DNA from 3 places in the Knoellia terrae genome. Region 3 is predicted to be linked to each of the others. Evidence: predicted binding sites of a transcription regulator. Region 3 holds the regulator's gene; each other region holds the start of a gene.

Region 1 (6,444 bases), on a different contig from region 3:
TGCTGGATCGACGCTTTCCGCTCGACTCCCCGCGGCTCGCCGAGCTCCCTGTCCCGTCCGGGCCGGGTCGCACGGTGCTCGCCGACGGACCGGGAGTGGTGCAGTGGGTCGACGACCGTGCGCTCGGCCACGCGGCGCAGACACAGGGCGTCTGCGTCGAGCTCCTGCGGGCGGTGGGTGAGTTCGTCCCGACAGGAGGTCCGTTGGCGGTCGTCCACGGGGACGGGACGTTGGAGGACGCCGCCGTCCTTTCGGCGGTGCACATGGGGCGCGAGCGGAGCATGCAGGAGGACCTCGGCTTCGGCCAGCGTCAGCTCGTCGACATCGCCGAGCGGGCACTCTCTCCCGGTATCAACGACCCCACGACCGCAGTGCAAGCCATCGACCAGCTGCACGACCTCCTCCGCCGGCTCGCGACCCGACCCCTTCCACCGCGACAGGTCACGAGCGAGGCCGGCCACCTCGTGGTGTCGGTGCCGGAGCCCAGCTTCGCCGACCACCTCGCTCTCGCGTTCGACGAGATCTCCCACTGGGGCCGCGAGGACCCGCGCATCGTGCAGCGCCTGCTCGTCGCCCTCCGGGACCTCGAGTCGGCGGCTCGTCCTGAGCACCGGCCGGCGGTGCAGGCAGCGCTCGCCCGCCTCGAAGGGACGCCGGCGGCTTCGCTGACCCCAGCATCGCCGCCGGCGGTCGACGGGCTGTCGCCCTCGGACATCGGGCTGCGCTGACCGCCTCCTCCGACCGCGCACCGGCGTGGCGCGGCGCCGCGGCCCGGTGTCACAGGTTGGACTCGTGAAGCCGTCAGCTCACGTCCTCGACCTCTTCGCCGTGCCGGACGACGTCCGGTCGGTGCCGGGCGGCCGGGGCTACAGCGTCGTCGCCGGCGACCTCGTGCTGTCGCCCGGACGTGACGAGGCGGTGTCCGGCTGGCTCAACCCGATCCTCGCGCCGCTGGCCGCCGAGCTGGACCACGAGCGGCCGCGGTCGCTGCGGGTGGCCATGCCGATCCCCACGCGCGAGCTGCAGTGGGTCGTCGACGGGTGGGGCGCGACCCGCTTCGAGCCGGACGCGAGGCAGTGCCGCGACCTCGACGTGCTGCTGGCGACCGGGCGGCTGCTCCACGCTCGACTGGCCTCGCGGGTCACTTCTCCTCCGCCGGGCATCGGCGACCGCACCGACCGGTGGGCGCGGGCCGCGCGGGTGGCGTTCGGGGAGAGCCAGCCGACCGGCATACCCAACGAGATGGTGCCGCTCGTCTCCCACCTCATGGCCGCCTTGGACGACACCGGCTTCGGGCCCGACCAGCTCGTCCACGGCGACCTCGCCGGCAACGTCCTGCTCGACGCCGACGGCATCCCTCTGGTCATCGACGTCTCGGCGTACTGGCGGCCGGTGCTCTGGGCGGAGGCCGTGACCGTGCTGGACGGCGTGGTGTCGATGGGCGCCGATGCCGGGGTGATGGCTGGGTGGTCGAGCGGGCCACGACGACAGGCGATGCTGCGCGCGGCGATCTTCCGGCTGCTCAGCGACGAGCGCCTGCGTGTCGGCGACTACCGGACGGCGCTCGGGCCGGTGCTCAGCTGAGCTGAGCCGGCTGGTCCGACGCGTCTTGCTGGTCCAGCTCGGTGAGGAAGCCGGCGACGGCGTCGGCGACGAGGTGGCCGTGGGTGAGCGGCACCATGTGGGCGCCGGCGGCAAGCGTGACGTGCCGGCTGCCGCTGCCTCCACTCGCGGCGACCTTGTCGGCCCAGTCCGCCGGGCAGATGCGGTCGAGAGGGCCACGGATGACGAGGACGGGCGCCGAGACCGCGTCGAGGGTCTCGAGAATCGCGTCGTGCCGTGCGGCGTCCAGCGCTCGGGCCATGGCGCGGAACGTTGTGCGCGTGTACTGCCGTGCCAGTGCGGGCACCTGCTGCGGGGTCTCGTGGACCGCGGTCGCCAGCCATCGTGCCTGGAGCCGTGGCCACGTCGCCGCCCTGGGGTCGGTCGTCGGGCCGACGAGGACAAGGCCCGCCACGCGGGCAGGGTCGAGCCTGGCGAGGTGGGCGACGAGCTGGGAGCTGGCGGAGTGGCCCAGCAGGACGACACGGCTGTCGCCGGCGGGGAGGCGCGCCAGGGCGGCCTCGGCGATGGCCCGTGGATCCAGGTCGCGCCGCGGGTGGGCCGGCGCGCCGTAGCCGGGACACACGAGAACGTCCGCCCGACGGTCGCCGGCAGCCGTCAGGTGCTCGAGCGTGGGCCGCCATGCCTCAGGACCAAGTCCCAGTCCGGGCAGGGCAAGCAGGGCAGTCGGCTCAGGCATCCGCTCACGTTACGGGGCGGGCCGGTGTCGTGGCACGGCGCTACCGTCGTGACGTGCCTGACCGCAGCTTCACCGGCGCGCCCTACCCCGCAAGCGACCAGCCCGACTCGTGGGTCTTCGTCGACCTCCCGCCGGAGGTCGCGGACGAGATGGCCTACACGCGCGCGGAACCGGCCAGCGCCTTCGGGTCGGTCCGCGTGACCGTACGGATCGGGACGCAGGAGTGGCAGACCAGCGTGTTCCCCTCGCGCCAACGGAGCACGTATGTGCTTCCGGTGCGCAAAAGCGTGCGCCGGGCGCTCGGTGTCGAGCCGGGCGACGAGGTCGACGTCACCGTGTCGTGGTGACCTGTCAAAACGGTCACCCGAGCGGCACCTCAGGCGGCGTGCAGGCTCCAGTCATGCCACTCGAGAAGTCGGTCGGCGTAGTCGGGGTCGTCAGGCGCAGCGGTCAGCCACGGGTCAGGTCCGCCGGTGTCGGGCTCGGCGGCTCGGCGTTGTCGTCGTTGCTCGGCTCGTCGCTGTTCGGCCAGCCGGGCAGGAAGGGTGCGGTCATAGCTGCCTCGGGCAAGATCCCACGTGACCGAGCGGCCGGACTCGTCGGGCGGATGGACGTCCGCGATGAGGCGCTGGTCGTGGACCTGGGTGTGGTGGCGCTGGCAGAGCAGGGCGGCGTTGGACAGGTCCGACCGTCCGCCGTCAGTCCAGTGGATGAGGTGATGAGCCTTGGCCCAGTCCGGTGGTGCGGTGCACCCCGGCCAGGTGCAGCCGGCGTCACGGTGCCACAGAGCCCGGCGCTGCCCCCGGGTGAACAGCCGCACCGCGCGGCCGACGTCGAGCACCTCGCCGTCGGAGCCGAGGACCACGGGGATGACGTCGGCGTCGCAGGCGAGCTGGCGCAGCGTGGCCGGGCTGAGGAGCGTGCCCTCGGCGACCGAACCGATCACTATGCCGCATCCTCTCGTCGCCTCGCCTCCGGTCGCCTCCGTATCGCGGTCGGCGCCGGTCAGTCGGAGCAGCTCGGCCAGGCTCATCCGGACGTGCAGGGCCGTGGGAGCCGCCGCCGGGGCCCGGTCTGCAGCGTCCATGGACGCGTGGCCGGCGCACACCGCCGTCAGGGCCTCCGCGCGACGCTGACCGACAGGGCGCAGGTCGCGCTCACCGGTCTCCGCGTTGGGGGCTGGAGCCGACAGCGGTCCGAGGGCCGCTTCGAGGATCGCGCTCTGCTCAGGGGTGAGCTGCAGGGAGTACCCGGTGAGGTCGCCGTCGAGGATCCGCGGGCTCGACAGGTGCGCTCCGGCGCGCAGCCGCTTCTGGGTGTCGTCGAACTCTCCCTCGAAGCCGTGCATGGCCAGGAGCCTCGGCCGGATCTTCTTCGCCTCTGCGGCGCCCCACTGGACGCCATGGTCGAGGATCGCGGTCGTGACCGTCGGCACCGCCTCGGGGTGCAGGAGGTCCTTCATCCGCCGCACCTCCGACAGGGCGGTCAGCGCAAGCGGCACGGTGACCTCACCGGTGACCACGCGAGCCCAGACCACGCCCTCGGGACGGTTCGGATCGGCATACGCACCGGCATACGGGCCGGACGTCGACCACTGACCGCCGGGAGTGGCGTGGGCGACGTCCTGCGCGAAGGACGCGAGCTGGCCGGCGCCACCCTGCCGCAGGGACGGGGCGTGCTCGCGCACCCAGTCGTGGGCCGACCCGGCACCGCGACGGGCGGAGGTGAACTCTCCGCGGTGGGCGGAGGTGAACTCTCCGCGGTGGGCGGCTTCGGTGGTGACGACGACCTGCACCGCAGACGCCTCGACCTTCACCGCGTCCACGAGACCGAGGGCCTCGGCGAGCTCAGCGCTGGTCAGCGTCGGGAGGACATCGCGGACCTGCGCCAAGGACGCACGCGCGGACTCGAGCGCGCCACGCAGGCTGCTCGGGTCGGTGCTGACGTCGTCGTCCATGCTGCAATCATACTCGAACGTGCGTTCGAGCACCATCCTTGTCCACAACTTTGTCTGCGCGAATTCGCCTGCGGCACAGCCGTTCAGTCAACGAAGCTGGCTGCAATCGGTGATTCTCAGCGAGAACGAACCGCCAATAACCTCTGGGCGTCGCCTCTTCGGACCCCGGCCCTCCTGGACAGGTCCATCTCGTCGCGAGGGGAGTCAGCGTCACCTCGTCGCGGGGGCGTACCCTCCGGAGGAGCGGGACCCTTCGGGTCTCCTCACCTAGGAGCCGGTCATGTCCGACAAATCTCCACGCCACTCGCTCTCCAAGAAGTCCGGCAAGTCGATCAAGGAGAAGCGCGCCGACAAGAAGGCCAAGGCGGACGGCACGTCGACCTCCGGCATCGAGAGCACCCTCCACGGGAAGAAGCGCTGACTTGGACCCCCTGCTCACCGTCGCCGTCCTCGCTCACTCCCGCAAGGAGAACGAGCACCGGCTACCGATCCACCCGGAGCACCTCGCCAGGATCGACGACGACCTCCGGTCCCAGATCTTCGTCGAGCAGGGGTACGGCGTTCCCTTCGGCATGTCCGACGAGGCCGTCGCCGAGCTGATCGGTGGGGTCCGCCCGCGGGCCGAGCTGATCGCCGAGTGCGACATCGTCCTGCAGCCCAAGGTCCAGGCCGAGGACCTGGCCGAGTTCCGCGACGGCCAGATCATCTGGGGCTGGCCGCACTGCGTCCAGGACCAAGCGCTGACCCAGCAGGCGGTCGACCGGCGGCAGACCCTCATCGCGTTCGAGGCGATGAACCACTGGTCCCGTGACGGCAGCTTCCTGCTCCACGTGTTCCACATGAACAACGAGCTCGCCGGCTACTGCTCGGTGCTCCACTCGCTGGAGCAGATCGGGTCCACCGGCAGCTACGGCCGACGGCTGCGCGCGGTGGTCATCGGGTTCGGCGCCACGGCACGCGGTGCGGTCACGGCATTGAGCGCCCTCGGCATCGGCGATGTGCGCGTCCTCACCAACCGCAAGGTCGCCGCCGTCGCCTCCCCGATCCACTCCGTCGAGATCGTCCACCTCGACCACCACGCCGACGACCCGTCGCTGACGATGGTCGTCACCAACGAGGGGCGAGTCCCCCTGGCGGACTACCTCGCCGACAACGACATCGTCGTGAACTGCGTCCTGCAGGACACCGAGTCGCCGTGGACCTTCCTCACCGAGGCGGACCTGCCGCTCTTCCGCCCGGGCAGCCTCATCGTGGACGTGTCCTGCGACGAGGGCATGGGCTTCAGCTGGGCCAAGCCGACGACGTTCGCGGAGCCGACCTTCGTCGTGGGTGACAACATCACCTACTACGCCGTCGACCACACGCCGTCCTACCTCTGGAACTCCGCGACCTGGGAGATCAGCTCGGCGCTCCTGCCACACCTGCGCACCGTGCTCGGTGGCCCGGACGTCTGGAAGGACGACCCGACGATCTCCCGCGCCATCGAGATCCAGGACGGCGAGATCAAGAACCCGAACATCTTGTCGTTCCAGCACCGCGACGCGACCTATCCGCATGCGGTCGAGGGCGCCGTCGTCAGCAGCTGACGGAGCGCAATAAGCTCGTCAGAGCGGTTCGATCCAGAACCGGCCGATGGCCACGAACGCGGCGAGCAGCCCAAGCACGAGCGGGGGCACGAAGGCCTCCTTGCGACGAATGTGCGTCAGGACCGCGCCGACCATGACGAGGAACAGCCCGGTCGCGGCCAGCGGAACGAGCCACTCGAGCCCGTCGACGAAGGCCGGGAGGATGAGCCCGAGAGCACCGAGGAGCTCGAGGGCTCCGATGCCCTTCATCTGCCCGTCGGAGAAGTCCTCGACGTAGGTCATCTTCTTCTCGTAGAGCGCGTCCTTCGGAAGCATCAGCTTCGTGACACCGGCCCCGAGGAACACGACCGCCAGGAGTGCTGCGACGACCCACAGTGCGATGTCCATGATGCGTCCCGTCGTGGGGGAACTGCGTGGGTCGACGCTAGCAGCGCCGGACGCAGCGGCACCAGACCGACGGCCACAGCGCCCGGGCTAGGCTCGAGGCAGCCGACTGAGAGGACCTTCCCGTCATGAGCACGACCGACAACGGACCCCAGCCCAACGCCTTCGACATCGAGACGGCGACCAGGGACAACACGGCATACCGCGCTGTCGCC
Region 2 (6,444 bases), on a different contig from region 3:
GTGGGTCCTCGACGACCCGTCCTGTGCGGGTGGCGGTGATGCCCACGGAGCGCAGGCGACCGGGGTCGGACGCGTCGACGTGCTTGGGACCGACGATGCCGACGGAGGGGCTGCGGCGGTGGGCGTCGAGGAGGCGGGTCAGCGCCTGGGGCTCCGGGACGCAGCCCACGGGCAGCACCCACACGAGGTCGTCGTCGCCGAGGTCGGCGGACCTGACCCACCGCGTGACCGCAGCGCGATCCGGCATACGGGCGTCGAGGGGAACGTGCTCGACGCGGAAGGACGGAGTGCTCGCGGCGGCGACGAGGTCCGCCGCCGTGGTGGAGCCGTCGGCACCGGAGGTGTCGAGGACGACGACGTGGTCGGGTCGCGCCGCGGAGGCGGCGAGCGCGTCGAGGAGGGCGCGCAGACCGTGGTGGGAGCCGGAGGTGACGACGACGGCCCGGACCACCGGCCCGTTCGCGGGGGCGGGGGCGTCGGGCAGCACGGGGGCGGTCGTCAGCGTCATGAAGTGGTCGCGCGACCGGTCAGACGGCGCGCTTCTTCAGCTTGCGGCGCTCCCTCTCGGACAGACCGCCCCAGATGCCGAAGCGCTCGTCGTTGGCCAGTGCGTACTCGAGGCACTCGGGGCGGACGTCGCAGCCGACGCACACCTTCTTGGCCTCACGGGTGGAGCCGCCCTTCTCGGGGAAGAACGCCTCCGGGTCCGTCTGCGCACACAGGCTGCGCTCCTGCCAGGAGAGCACCGTCTCCTCATCGACCATGGCGTCGACCAACGTCAACTCGTGCATCGCTGCCTCCTCGACCCTTCTGCGACCCAGCCCGTGTCCAGACCGTCTGCCCTCGACCGAGGTGACCTCTGCTGGAACACAATGACGAAATTACACGCGTGTCATACCCATTCGTCAAGCGGAGTTCTGCTATCAGCACCCGCGGTGACCCGCCGACCGGCGTGTCGGAGCGACTCGCCGGTGGGGAAGACTGGCCCGCATGCGAATCACAGCCCTCGCGGGCGGCGTCGGCGGAGCGCGCTTCCTCCGGGGCCTGCGAGCCCACCTCGACCGCGTCGCACCGGAGTCCGAGGTCACCGTCATCGCCAACACCGGGGACGACATCAGCCTCTTCGGGCTGCGGGTCTGCCCCGACATCGACACCCTCCTCTACACGCTCGGCGGCGGTATCGACGAGGAGCAGGGATGGGGCCGGGCCGACGAGTCCACGCGGGTGCAGGGCGAGCTCGAGGCGTACGGCGCTGCGCCGCAGTGGTTCACGCTCGGCGACCTCGACCTCGGCACGCACATCGTGCGCTCGCAGTGGCTGGCGCAGGGGCAGACGGCGTCGGAGGTGACCGCGCGCCTGGCCGCCCGCTGGGGGCTGCCGGACCAGCGCATCACGTTGCTGCCCATGACGGACACCCCGGTCGAGACCCACGTCGTGCTCGACGAGGGCGACTCGCAGCGGGCCGTGCACTTCCAGGAGTGGTGGGTCCGGCTGCGCGCCGCGGTCCCCGCGTCCCGGTTCGTCGTCGCCGGCCTGGACCGTGCGGCAGCTGCGCCGGGGGTGCTCGACGCCCTGCGTGACGCGGACGTCATCGTCCTGCCGCCGAGCAACCCCGTGGTGTCGATCGGGATCATCCTCGGCGTGCCCGGGGTGCGCGACGCCCTTCGCGGGTCCACGGCACCCGTCGTCGGCGTCTCCCCGCTGATCTCGGGCCGACCGGTCCGGGGCCATGCGGACGCGTGCCTGTCGGCCATCGGTGTCGAGTCCACCAGTGCTGCGGTGGCCGGCCTCTACGCCGACTTCCTCGACGGCTGGCTCGTCGACCCGGCCGACGCCTCCGTCAGGGTGCGCGGAGTCGAGACCGCCGTCCACGACGGGCCGCTCCTCATGACGGACGTGGCTGCGACCGCTGCCATCGCTGCCGAGCTGCTGGCCCTGGCTGAGCGCGTCCGCCGGTGACCGCATGACCGCTTCACTCACGATCGTCCCGCTCCTCGGTGTGCCCGAGGTGAGCGAGGGCGACGACGTGGCGGCACTGCTGCTGGCGGCCCTGGGCCCCGGCGGGCTCGCGGCCGGCGACGTCGTGGTGGTGTCGAGCAAGGTCGTGTCGAAGGCCCTGGGCCTCAGGGCTGCTGGCAGCGTGGGCCGGGTCGAGGTCGTGCTGAGCGAGTCCCGACGCGTCGTCGCCGAGCGGGCGAGCGGCGACCAGGTCACCCGGGTCGTCGAGTCGTTGGCCGGTCCGGTCATGGCCGCCGCCGGTGTCGACGCCTCGAACACCGGGCCGTCGGGTGCGCTCCTGCTCCTGCCCCACGACCCCGACGCCTGTGCCCGCGACCTTCGCTCTTCACTTCTCTCCCAAGCCGGTATGCCGTCCGGCGCACCTGTCGCCGTGGTGCTCAGCGACACCGCCGGGAGGCCGTGGCGAGCCGGGCTCACCGACTTCGCGCTGGGATCGGCGGGGTTGCGCGTGCTGCTCGACCACCGGGGCGAGGCCGACGTGGACGGTCGCGTCCTGGCGGTGACCGCGCGGGCCGTCGCGGACGAGATCGCCTCTGCGGCAGACCTCGTCAAGGGCAAGACGGACGGGGTGGCAGCGGCGGTGGTGCGCGGGCTGCCACGGTCGTGGTTCGAGGTGCTCGACGACGGATGCGGTTCCGGCGCAGGGGACGTGGTGCGGGTCGGCGCCGGGGACTGGTTCGCGATGGGTCATGTCGAGGCGCTGCGTGCGGTGCTCGGCGTGGACCCGGGGTCTGCCGACTCGGAGGCGGTCGGAATTCGTTCCGTCGCGCCGGAGGGCATGAGCGAACGCATCGCCCGCGTGGTCGCCCTGACGCTGTGGGCGGACGAGGACGCCGGCCTCGACCTCGAGCTCGTCGATGGGTCGCACCACGCCGCTGTGGCAGTGCTGACCCTCGGCGCCTCGGACGCGTTCCGGTTGGGCCGGTTGACGCAGCGTCTCGAGGTCGCCGCCGCCAGCGAGGACCTCGCAACGGTGGGCTGGGGGAAGCCGACGGCCGAGCACAGCATCACCGTCACACTCACCGCCCGGCCCGTCGGTGAGAGCCCGGTGACCGCTCGAGGTTCCACGCCGTGACCGGCCGGGCGCCCTCTCCCGAGAGCGGAGTGGCACCCACGTGGGTCCTGCTCGAGGGCACCAGCGACGTGGCTGCCGTCCGTGCCCTGAGGACCGCCCGGGGCGTCCGCCCGGACAGCGAGCCGTGCCGGCTCGTCGACATGGGTGGCGCGACCAACATCCGCCGACACCTCCAAGCGGCGGCGACCGCACATCCTCGGCCTCGCGTCATCGGGTTGTGCGACGAGCGCGAGGCGGCGTTCTTCGTCCGTGCCCTCGACGTGGTCACCCCCCTCCACCTGGACTCCGTCGAGCGTCCCATCTCCGTCGACGACCTGCCCGCTCTCGGCTTCCAGATCTGTCGGCGCGACCTTGAGGACGAGCTGCTCCGGGCCTTGGGCGCTGACGGCGCACTGGCCGTCCTCGGGGACGTCGGCCTGCGCGACGCGTTCGCCGCCTTCACCCGACAGCCGGCGTGGCAGGGACGGCCCGTCCTCGACCAGCTGCACCGCTTCTGCGGAACGACGTCCGGCCGCAAGGAGCTCCTGGCCGGGGCGCTCGCGCGGGCGCTCGACGAGGGCTCGTCCCCTCCGCCGCTGGCGGCGCTGCTCGCGTCCATGCCGTCTCCCTGATCGAGCTGCTCACCGTCAACCCCTTGTTCGCGAACTCGCTTGCCCCTCAACGGAATTCGTTGTGGACAATCCTTGTCGTCGAACCCGTGTTCGAGTAGAATCGAGGCATGGACCTGGGGGCGGTGAAGACGGCATTGGCGCAGCTGTATGCCGCCGTGGCTGCTCCCGCGGACGAGGGCGGCGCCGGGTCGTTGGACATGGACACGCTGCTGGAGGCGGTCGAGGTGAGCCAGCAGATCGGCAACATCGCGGCCGGGATCCAGACCCGGGCGATCGCGCACGTCGCGGCGCACGACGAGGTCCGCGACGACGAGGTCGAGCAGGGGTGGTCCTGGCGCCGGCACGGGCTGGGGTTCGTCGCCGAGGACGCACCCGCGCTGGTCGCGACCCGGCTCGGGGTCTCGACACCGGTGGCGCAGCGTCGGGTCGAGGCCGCGGTGCACCAGGTGGGCGTGACCCCGCAGCTGGTCGACGCGATGGGGTCCGGGGAGCTGGACCTGTGGCGGGCCACGGTCCTGACCCGGGAGCTGACGCCGTGCCCGGACGAGGTCGCGCACGAGATCGCCGACCGGCTCGTGGACCGCTACGAGCAGCCACGCGGGTGGGACGAGAGCGCCGGACCGTTGGCGGCGCGGGCGCGCCGGCTCGTCGCCCGCCTCGCCCCGGAGGTCGCCGACCAGGAGGCCGAGAAGGCCCGCACGCAGCGGTCGCTGGTGCGGCGGGCGGTCTCTCTGGCCGCGGACCGGTGGGACGGGCTGGTCCCGGTCGAGCAGTCGCTGGTGATGTGGCAGGCCGTGGACTCCCTGGCCCGCCAGCTCTGCCGGGAGGACCCGACCCTGACCCTGGAGCAGGCCCGGCTCGACGCGATGGGCCAGCTCATCCTCCAGAAGGCCGACGTCACCCTCCACCTCCACGCCACCACCCCCGCCCCCGACCCCGCCCCCCGACACCAGCAGTGCCACCGACACCCACACCGACGACGGCAGTGATGCAGGCAGCGACACGGACACCGGTCCTGACGCGGGCGCTGACCCGGTGGCCACCGATGATGCTCGTGCAACGGGCGCCGCGGCGGCGGCCTGCTCCGGTGCTGCTGCTGGTGGGCGTGGGGTGGCCGAGCTCGGTGGGCTCGGCCGGCCCGGCACCACCCGGGTGAACCTCGACGCCCTGCCCGAGGGCACCCGCATCGTCGACTCCGCCCCGCTGACCTGTCACCCCGACACCGGCGCCCTGGTCGCCGGCGCCGTCCCCAAGACCCTCGCCCCAAGCGACGTGCGGCCGGCACCGCCCGGCGAGGTCGAGAAGCGGTACCGCCCCTCACCGGCCCTGCAACGCCTCGTCCGGCTGCGCGACGGACACTGCCGCTTCCCCGGCTGCCCCGTCACCGCCCGCTCCTGCGACCTCGACCACGTCATTCCCTGGCCCGCCGGACCCACCACGGCCACCAACCTCATCTGCCTCTGCCGACGACACCATCGCGTCAAGCAACGACCCGGTTGGACCGCCCGACTCGACCCCGACGGGATCGTGCACTGGACCGACCCCGGCGGCCGCGCCACCGACACCCACCCGGTCGACCACCTCGACCGGCTCCACCTCCCCCCACCCCCGAACCCGACCGCGACAGCCCGCACGGCCGCTCCGGCGTGGCCCGACGATCGAGCCGACGATCGAACCGAGAACCCCGACCTCATCCCCACCCTCCTCGAGCTGGCCCTCACCCGCCTGCTCCACCTCGCCGAGGCCGACACCCGACCCCGACCTCCCGTGGGCATCGAGTGGGTCACCGAGCCCCACGGACACCCCGTCCTCGTCGACCTCCCGGCCGCTCCCCCACCCCCACGCGACGACCCGCCGTTCTGAGCCGCCGCCGTGTTGCGGTTCGGCCGCGGCCGGAACTTCGCCCCGGGCCACTCCGTCCCAGACTCAGGAGACCCCTTGCCTCAGGTGTGGGCGACAGCCGATGCGGTGAGAGCGCGCTCGTGACCGTGGTTGCGCTGACGAACGACTGGACCGACGGCCGACCCGCCGCGGGCGATCAGCTGCGGCCGGGCAGGTGGGTGGGCAGGGTGAACCGCGGACCGTGCCGCGGCCGCATCGCCCCCGACAGCTCGAGGAGCCGCTGGACGCGGTAGCGGTGCCCGGCATACGGCTCGAGCAGCTCCGCCAGCCCGTCGTCGTCGACCGGTGTCCCGGTGAGGGCCCAGCCGATGTTCTTCGCGACGTGGTAGTCGCCGAAGCTCACCGCGTCGGGGTCACCCAATGCCCGCTGCGCCACCTCGGCGCTCGACCACCGCCCCACCCCGGGCAGGGACTCGATGCGGCGGCGGGCCTCGAGGGCCGGCACACCGACGAGGTCCTCGAGCCGGCCGGCCCGGGTCGCGACGGTCACGGCGGGGCGCGAGCGAGCGCCGTCGACCCCGGCGCGCAACCACTCCCACGACGGGATGAGCGCCCAGGTGCGCGGCTCGGGCGGCACGACGAGCCGGAGCTCGGCTCCCGGTCCCGGCGCGACGGAGCCGTTGCGCCTCACCAGCATCCGATATGCCGCGAACGCCTCCTTGCCGGTGACGCGTTGCTCGATGATGGTCGGGATCAAGGCCTGCACGACGAGCCCGGAGGCCGGGACCCGCCAGCCGGCGAAGCGCCGCCGGGCCTGGGCCACGACGTCGTGGTGGCTCGCGAACCCCCCGTCGTCGTCGTGCTCGCCCAGCAGGTGCGGCAGCCGGTCGAGCACCC
Region 3 (6,444 bases):
GGCGCGTCACCGGGCACCTGCGCGACCTCGATCCGGAGCGGATGAACGGCGACCAGGTGCCCCAGATCGCCCTCTCACCCGACGGGCGGTTGGCCGCCGTGGCGCGCGTCGACGCACTCGTGCTCGTCGACGTCGCGACGATGCGTGAGGTGCGTCGACTCGGGAAGCTCACGACGCAGAAGGTCCAGGTGGGCGCCGTGACGTGGAGCAAGGACGGCAAGACGATCATCGCGGGCGACTTCGCCGGCTGGGTGCGCTTCCTCGACGCCGAGACCCTGAAGCCCGCAGCGCCCAAGCGTCTCATCGCCGCCGGGTTCGTCATCGGTGCGACCGTCAGCCCGGACGGCAGCGTGCTAGCCACGCTGGGTACGGACGGTGACCTCACGCTCTGGGACATGACGACGTGGCGGCCCTACGGCAAGCCGGTGGTCGACGAGCAGGCGTGGGGGTTCGTCCACTTCCCCGACGCCGAGCACGTCCAGGTGCTCTACGACTCCAGCCGCCGGGTGCGGCTCAGCGTCGACCGCGAGGAGTGGGTGGCGGCGGCGTGCTCGGCGGCCAACCGCAACCTCACCGCCGACGAGGCCGCGATCGTCCTGCCCGGCCGTCCGGTCCCCCGGACCTGCCCCTGACGCAGCACCTACTGCACAGGAAGGCGTGTGACCACGCCCCTTCCTGTGCAGTAGGCGGCGGGGAAGGGTCCGACAGGCCGACGTATGCCGTCCGCTCGTGGGAAGCGGACGGCATACGCGGGTGGGCGGTCGGTCAGAGACCGGGGCCCTGGGAGCGGAGCTTGTCGACCTCGCTCATGGCCTCGCGGAGCTGGCCGAGCCACTCGTCGGCGTGCTGGCCGACGAGGCGGACCGACCAGGCAAGGGCGTCGCTGCGGGAGCGGGCGACACCGGCGTCGACAAGGGTGTCGAGCACCTGCCGCTCCGGCTGACGCAACCGCGTCATGACCGGTGCGGCGAGGTGGGTGAAGAGCGCCTCGGTGCTGCCGAGGCGCACGCCCCAGGACACCTTGCGCTCGTAGCGCGCCTCGGCCTCGCGGGCGATCTCGATGCGCCGGTCCTTGGTGTCGCTGCGCCAGCGGCTGATGCGACCCTCGGCCTCGGCACCCTCGAGCGTCTCGTCGGGCAGAGTGCCGATGACGGTGATCTCGTCGCGGTCGATGCGGATGTCGACCTCGGTGAACCAGTCGTCGGGCAGACGCCCGGTGAACCAGTCGCGCGCGTCGTCGGCGCGGGGGACGTCGGCCTGCTGCCAGCCGCCGGGCCGGCCCATGCCGCGCCCGCCTCTGCCGTGACCGCCCGGTCCTCGTCGCGGCGTGCCGCGCCGGTCCTGGCGCTCCGCCCTGGGGCTGGTGGTGCTGTCTGTGTCGTGGGCCCTCATGGTGAACCTGCCTCCTCGCGTTGCACTGCTTACATGATTACACAACTGCACGCGCAGCAAACGTGTTCCCGCCCGACCCGATCGGGTTCGCGAACCTTGCTGGGGCTCGCGAGCCGGATCGATCAGGGCCACGAGCACCACAGCGGTTCGCGAGCCGCTTCGGACGACGGCGGCTCGCCCACGACGGTGTTGAAGCCTGTTCGCAGCGGCTCAGCTTCGTCAGCGAGATCGTGCTCACTGCCGACGACGGCCTCGTGACTCACGCACGCAGCGATGTGCTGCGCGCGCTGTCGGCCGTCGGCGCCACCATGGGTCCATGACCACCGAGCCCGTGTGGGAGACGCACCCGGTCACCCCCGACCGCTTCGAGGACTTCGCCGACGTCGTCAACCGCAACCGTCGCGCCACCCACTGCTGGTGCCTGTCGCACCGTCTCACCACGGCCGAGATCACCGAGCTCGGCGGCGACGGCCCGCACCAGCGCGAGCTGGCGATGCGCGCCCTCTGCGAGCGGGAGCACCCGCCCGGCGTCGTCACCTACCTGGACGGCACGCCGGTGGGCTGGTGCAACATCGGCCCGCGCTCCGAGATCCCCCGGCTCCACCGCTCGAAGCTCATCCGGCCCACCGACGACCTACCGGTGTGGAGCATCGTCTGCATCGTCGTCCGCAGTGGCTACCGCAGGCGTGGGGTGACGCGGCACCTCATCGACGGAGCGGTCAACCACGCCGCGGCGCACGGGGCACCCGCGGTCGAGTCGCACCCCGTCGACCCTCCGGGCCGGATGGACCTCACCATGGCGTTCGTCGGGACGAGGGCGATGTTCGAACGCTCCGGGTTCGAGGTGGTCGGCACGACCGACGCGACGGCGAGCAGGATGCCGCGCCTCACGATGCGACGGACGCTGGCGTCATGAACCCTGCGCGCTGCGCGCCTTCAGCACGGCCGCCTCGGTCGCGAGGTGGCGCTCGGTGAGCCTGCGGAAGAACCCGGGGACCGCCGGATGACCCGAACCGTGTCCCGCGACTGGGTGGTCCGACGACGGCTCGCCGTCCAACGCCTCTCGTCCGCTCCGCTCCCCCACGCCGCCGACGCGGTCCGGCTCCTCACCTGCGTCCAGAGTCAGGACGCACCGCTCGCGGCTCATTCGCTCGCGATGCGTTCCAGGACGACGTCGTATGCCGGTGTGCTGGACGCGCAGTCGGCCGGCGGCTGGGTGCGCACGCACATCCTGCGACCCACCTGGCACCACGTCGCACCCGAGGACCTGCGCTGGATCCAGTCACTCACGGGCGCCAAGGTGGAGGCATCGGCCGCCTCGCGACAGCGCCAGCTCGGAGTCACTCCCGAGGTCAGGGAGCGGGGCATCGAGCTGCTGCGCACGCTGCTGGTCGACGGCCGCTCCATGACCCGCCGGGAGCTCGGGCCCGCGTTCGCCGCGGCCGGGCTGCCCGGGCCCGGGGAGGCGATGGCGCACCAGCTCATCGTGGCGGAGGTGCGATCGGTCATCTGCTCGGGACCTCCTCGGGGCGCCGAGCACACCTACGCCCTCGTGGACGGGCTCGTGGCTCCCGCCGCGTCCGACTCCTGGTCCCGCGCACGAGCGGCGGTCGAGCTGACCCACCGCTTCTACGCCGGTCACGGCCCTGCCTCCGAGCGCGACCTGCAGCGGTGGAGCGGGCTGACGCTCAGCGAGATCCGTTCCGCCACAGCGGAGCTGACGACCTCGCCCTCCCTGCTCGCGTCACACCCCCTCGAGCAGGTCAGCTGCCAGGACGAGACGTTGTGGTTCGACCCCTCGGTGACGTCGCGCACGACGCGGGAGCACACGGCATACCTACTGTCGACCTTCGACGAGGCGGCGTTGACCTATCCGAGGACCGGGTTCCTGCGCCGCAACCAGCAGGCGGACCGGACGCGTCTGGTCTCCGAGGCCGGCGGCGGCATCGTCGTCGTCGGAGCCCACGACGTCGGCACGTTCAACCGCAAGCTCGAGCAGCGACGGGCCATCGTGACGGTGCGGCCAGACGTCGACCTCACCCCGGCAGAACGTGACGGGATCGCGGAGGCGGCCGAGCTCCTCGCGTCATTCCACGAGCGCACGCTCGAGCTCGTCTTCGGCTGAGCCTCGAGTGCCGGCGGTGGTGGAGACCCCCGGGCACGCCAAAGGGCGCCCCGCACAACAAAGGCGGGGCGCCCTCCGTGCTGAGTCGGCGAGGGGTCGAGGCTCTGCCATGGACTCAGGACCGAGCCGGGGTCGAAGCGGCTCGGAGCGTGCGGTCGTCATCGCGCGGGCATCAGCCCTGCGGAATGACGATCTGCTGGCCGGCGCGGACCTGGGCGGAGCCGAGACCGTTGACCAGCCGGAGCTCGGCGACGGCAGAGGCGATCGACGAGCCACCCATGTACTCGGCCGCGATCTGGGACAGGGTCTGACCCTGCTCGACCGTGACGCGCTCGGGGCCCAAGGTCGCTGACGCTCCACCGGTCAGGCCGACGAACGCTACGACCAGCGCGACGAGCAGGACCGAGCTCGTGAGCGCGAGGCGGCCGGTGCGGGTGAGGCGGAGGGCCGGACGCGGCGCCACCGGGACGGCCGCACCGGTGGGCACGAGGACGAGGCGCGGACGCTCCGGGCGACGCACCGGACGCGGGACGGCATACCCGCCCGTGGTGCCGTCGAGGGCAGCTGCTGCACTCATGAAGTCCTCCTGGGTCGAAAGGACGTTCGATAGAACGTCTGTACGATGTCTAGCACGGATGTTCGAACGATTCAAGACACGCGTCGAACAGGTGTTTGATCCGCCTGCACGAACTCCGTACGCTGTGGTCATGTCAGGAAGCCAATCAGGCCCCACTGACACCACTGGTTTCAGAGGAGACGAGATGAGCGACAAGAGCCGCCAGGACGCCGACGCCGACGTCCACCAGCTGCCGGACCGTGACCCGGGTGACGGCACGCTCACGGTGCGTCAGCGCAAGGTTCTCGACGTCATCCGCAACTCCGTCGACCGCCGCGGGTACCCGCCGAGCATGCGCGAGATCGGCCAAGCCGTGGGCCTGACGTCGCCCAGCTCGGTGTCGCACCAGCTGCACGCCCTCGAGAAGAAGGGCTACCTGCGCCGGGACCCGAACCGGCCTCGCGCCATCGAGGTCGTCTCCCCCGACACCCCGAGCGACATCCGCGGCTACCGCGGTGGGGCCGCGCCCGACGACGTCGACGCCGAGCTCGACCCGACCGGCAGTGGCGACCTCCGGCCGGAGGCGAGTTACGTCCCGGTGCTCGGGTCGATCGCGGCCGGTGTGCCGATCCTCGCCGAGGAGTCGGTCGAGGAGGTCTTCCCGCTGCCCAAGCAGATCGTCGGCGAGGGCTCGCTCTTCCTGCTCAAGGTCGTCGGCGACTCGATGATCGACGCGGCCATCTGCGACGGCGACTGGGTCGTCGTCCGCCAGCAGCCCACCGCCGACAACGGGGACATCGTCGCCGCGATGCTCGACAACGAGGCGACGGTCAAGACGTTCAAGCGCAAGGACGGCAAGGTGTGGCTGCTGCCGCACAACCCGGCGTTCGACCCGATCGACGGTGACCACGCCACGGTCCTCGGCAAGGTCACCGCGGTCCTGCGCCGGATCTGAGCGTCGGTCCGCCTGCCCTCACGCCACCTGGGTCTCGACCGCGCGGGTCAGCGCCGCCAGGGTGACGCCGAGCGGTGCATCGATACGGTGCGTCGTCTCGGCGTCCCCCCGCGTGGGGCCCCTGGTGATGACGACGACGGGTATGCCGCGTGCCGCCGCCCGGCGCACGAACCGGTAGCCGCTCATCACCTTGAGCGAGGACCCGAGGACCACGAGGGCGCTCGCCTCCTCGGTGAGGGCATAGCAGCGCTCGACGCGCGGCTTGGGCACGGCTCCACCGAAGAAGACGACGTCGGGCTTGAGGGTGTCGGCGCCGCAGGCGAGGCAGCGTGGGGTGGCGAACGCGGTCACGGCCTCGTCGGCGAGGACGATGTCGCCGTCGGGACGGATCTGGCTGCTGACCTGGGACCCGTCGACGACGGACCCGAGGGCGCGCGAGGCGAACCCCGGGTTGACGTCGTCCATCAGCGCCTGGAGCAGGCCGCGGTCGAGACGGCTCTCGCAGGTGAGGCAGACGACCTCCCCCAGCGAACCGTGGAGCTCGAGAACCTCCCGGGTGCCGGCGTCCTGGTGCAGCCCGTCGACGTTCTGGGTGATGACCGGTCCGAGGGCGCCGGCGCGCTGGAGCTCGGTGACCGCGAGGTGACCCTCGTTGGGCTCGGCAGCACTGAACCGCTGCCACCCGATGAAGCTGCGCGCCCAGTAGCGCTGGCGTGCCTCACTCGTGGCGGTGAACTCCTGGTGCGACATCGGCGTCACCCGGCGGTTGCCGTCGGGTCCACGGTAGTCAGGGATGCCGCTCTCGGTCGACATGCCGGCTCCGCTGAGCACGAGCGCCGGCCCCGTCGCGCGCAGGAGCGCCGCGACCTCGCCCACCGACACCTCTGAACTCACCCGGCCATCGTAGGTGCTGGCCCTGTCGCCCCTGCGCCGACGAGGTCAGGCCCTGAGCGGGGGGACTCACTCGCCGGGGCAGGCACCTTGGTGCACCAGGGCGGCCGTCACCATCCAGCGCCAGTCCACCGCGGTGGCACCCGCGTAGGCGCCGGCACCGCACTGGCACTTCCAGTGCCAACGGCCGAGGCCGTCGCAGGTGACGTCCGGGTGGTGGCTTCGGCGGGCCGTCCGCCGACGGTTCGTGGACCTCATGCTGGGGAGGAGGAGCCGACTCATGCCCAGATACACCGCTGGATGCGGCGAGGTCCGGGACGGAGCGTCCCTGCTCGCCGGATCGGGCGACATCAGGCATCGAGCGACGGTGGCGGCACTCGATAACTTCTGGTTATAGAATTCCTGCATGATCGACGCTGCAGGACTCCGGGTCATGCGGGCCATCGCCGACGAAGGCAGCTTCACGGCGGCGGCGCTCTCGCTCGGCTACTCCCAGCCCGCCATCTCGCAGATGGTCCGGCGCCT

What was found. Region 3 encodes LexA, which represses DNA repair genes until DNA is damaged. Its sites were predicted from a motif close to TCGAACANNTGTTCGA; they were not measured.
Region 1: ACOJV9_RS11610 (HNH endonuclease signature motif containing protein) is a predicted target of LexA. The motif match lies at 4,273-4,288, and genes of this name have one in related genera.
Region 2: ACOJV9_RS05145 (DUF222 domain-containing protein) is a predicted target of LexA. The motif match lies at 3,784-3,799, and genes of this name have one in related genera.

What each region holds. Positions count from the first base shown of each region.
Region 1 covers NZ_JBMBWH010000007.1:165,977-172,420, forward strand. The annotation lists gene ACOJV9_RS11590 (DUF2254 domain-containing protein) at 1-728, shown strand, start outside; gene ACOJV9_RS11595 (aminoglycoside phosphotransferase) at 793-1,584, shown strand; gene ACOJV9_RS11600 (alpha/beta fold hydrolase) at 1,577-2,302, opposite strand; gene ACOJV9_RS11605 (DUF1905 domain-containing protein) at 2,356-2,649, shown strand; gene ACOJV9_RS11610 (HNH endonuclease signature motif containing protein) at 2,679-4,259, opposite strand; gene ACOJV9_RS11615 (hypothetical protein) at 4,540-4,680, shown strand; gene ACOJV9_RS11620 (N(5)-(carboxyethyl)ornithine synthase) at 4,682-5,845, shown strand; gene ACOJV9_RS11625 (DoxX family protein) at 5,864-6,232, opposite strand; gene ACOJV9_RS11630 (cupin domain-containing protein) at 6,358-6,444, shown strand, end outside.
Region 2 covers NZ_JBMBWH010000002.1:388,084-394,527, reverse strand. The annotation lists gene ACOJV9_RS05170 (glycosyltransferase) at 1-508, opposite strand, end outside; gene ACOJV9_RS05165 (WhiB family transcriptional regulator) at 528-791, opposite strand; gene cofD (2-phospho-L-lactate transferase) at 991-1,959, shown strand; gene ACOJV9_RS05155 (coenzyme F420-0:L-glutamate ligase) at 1,964-3,094, shown strand; gene ACOJV9_RS05150 (hypothetical protein) at 3,091-3,705, shown strand; gene ACOJV9_RS05145 (DUF222 domain-containing protein) at 3,813-4,694, shown strand; gene ACOJV9_RS05140 (HNH endonuclease signature motif containing protein) at 4,741-5,568, shown strand; gene ACOJV9_RS05135 (DNA-3-methyladenine glycosylase family protein) at 5,744-6,444, opposite strand, start outside.
Region 3 covers NZ_JBMBWH010000010.1:74,771-81,214, forward strand. The annotation lists gene ACOJV9_RS13820 (nSTAND1 domain-containing NTPase) at 1-632, shown strand, start outside; gene ACOJV9_RS13825 (hypothetical protein) at 766-1,284, opposite strand; gene ACOJV9_RS13830 (GNAT family N-acetyltransferase) at 1,709-2,308, shown strand; gene ACOJV9_RS13835 (winged helix DNA-binding domain-containing protein) at 2,396-3,517, shown strand; gene ACOJV9_RS13840 (LysM peptidoglycan-binding domain-containing protein) at 3,690-4,094, opposite strand; gene lexA (transcriptional repressor LexA) at 4,279-5,028, shown strand; gene ACOJV9_RS13850 (Sir2 family NAD-dependent protein deacetylase) at 5,047-5,922, opposite strand; gene ACOJV9_RS13855 (hypothetical protein) at 5,989-6,177, opposite strand; gene ACOJV9_RS13860 (LysR family transcriptional regulator) at 6,326-6,444, shown strand, end outside.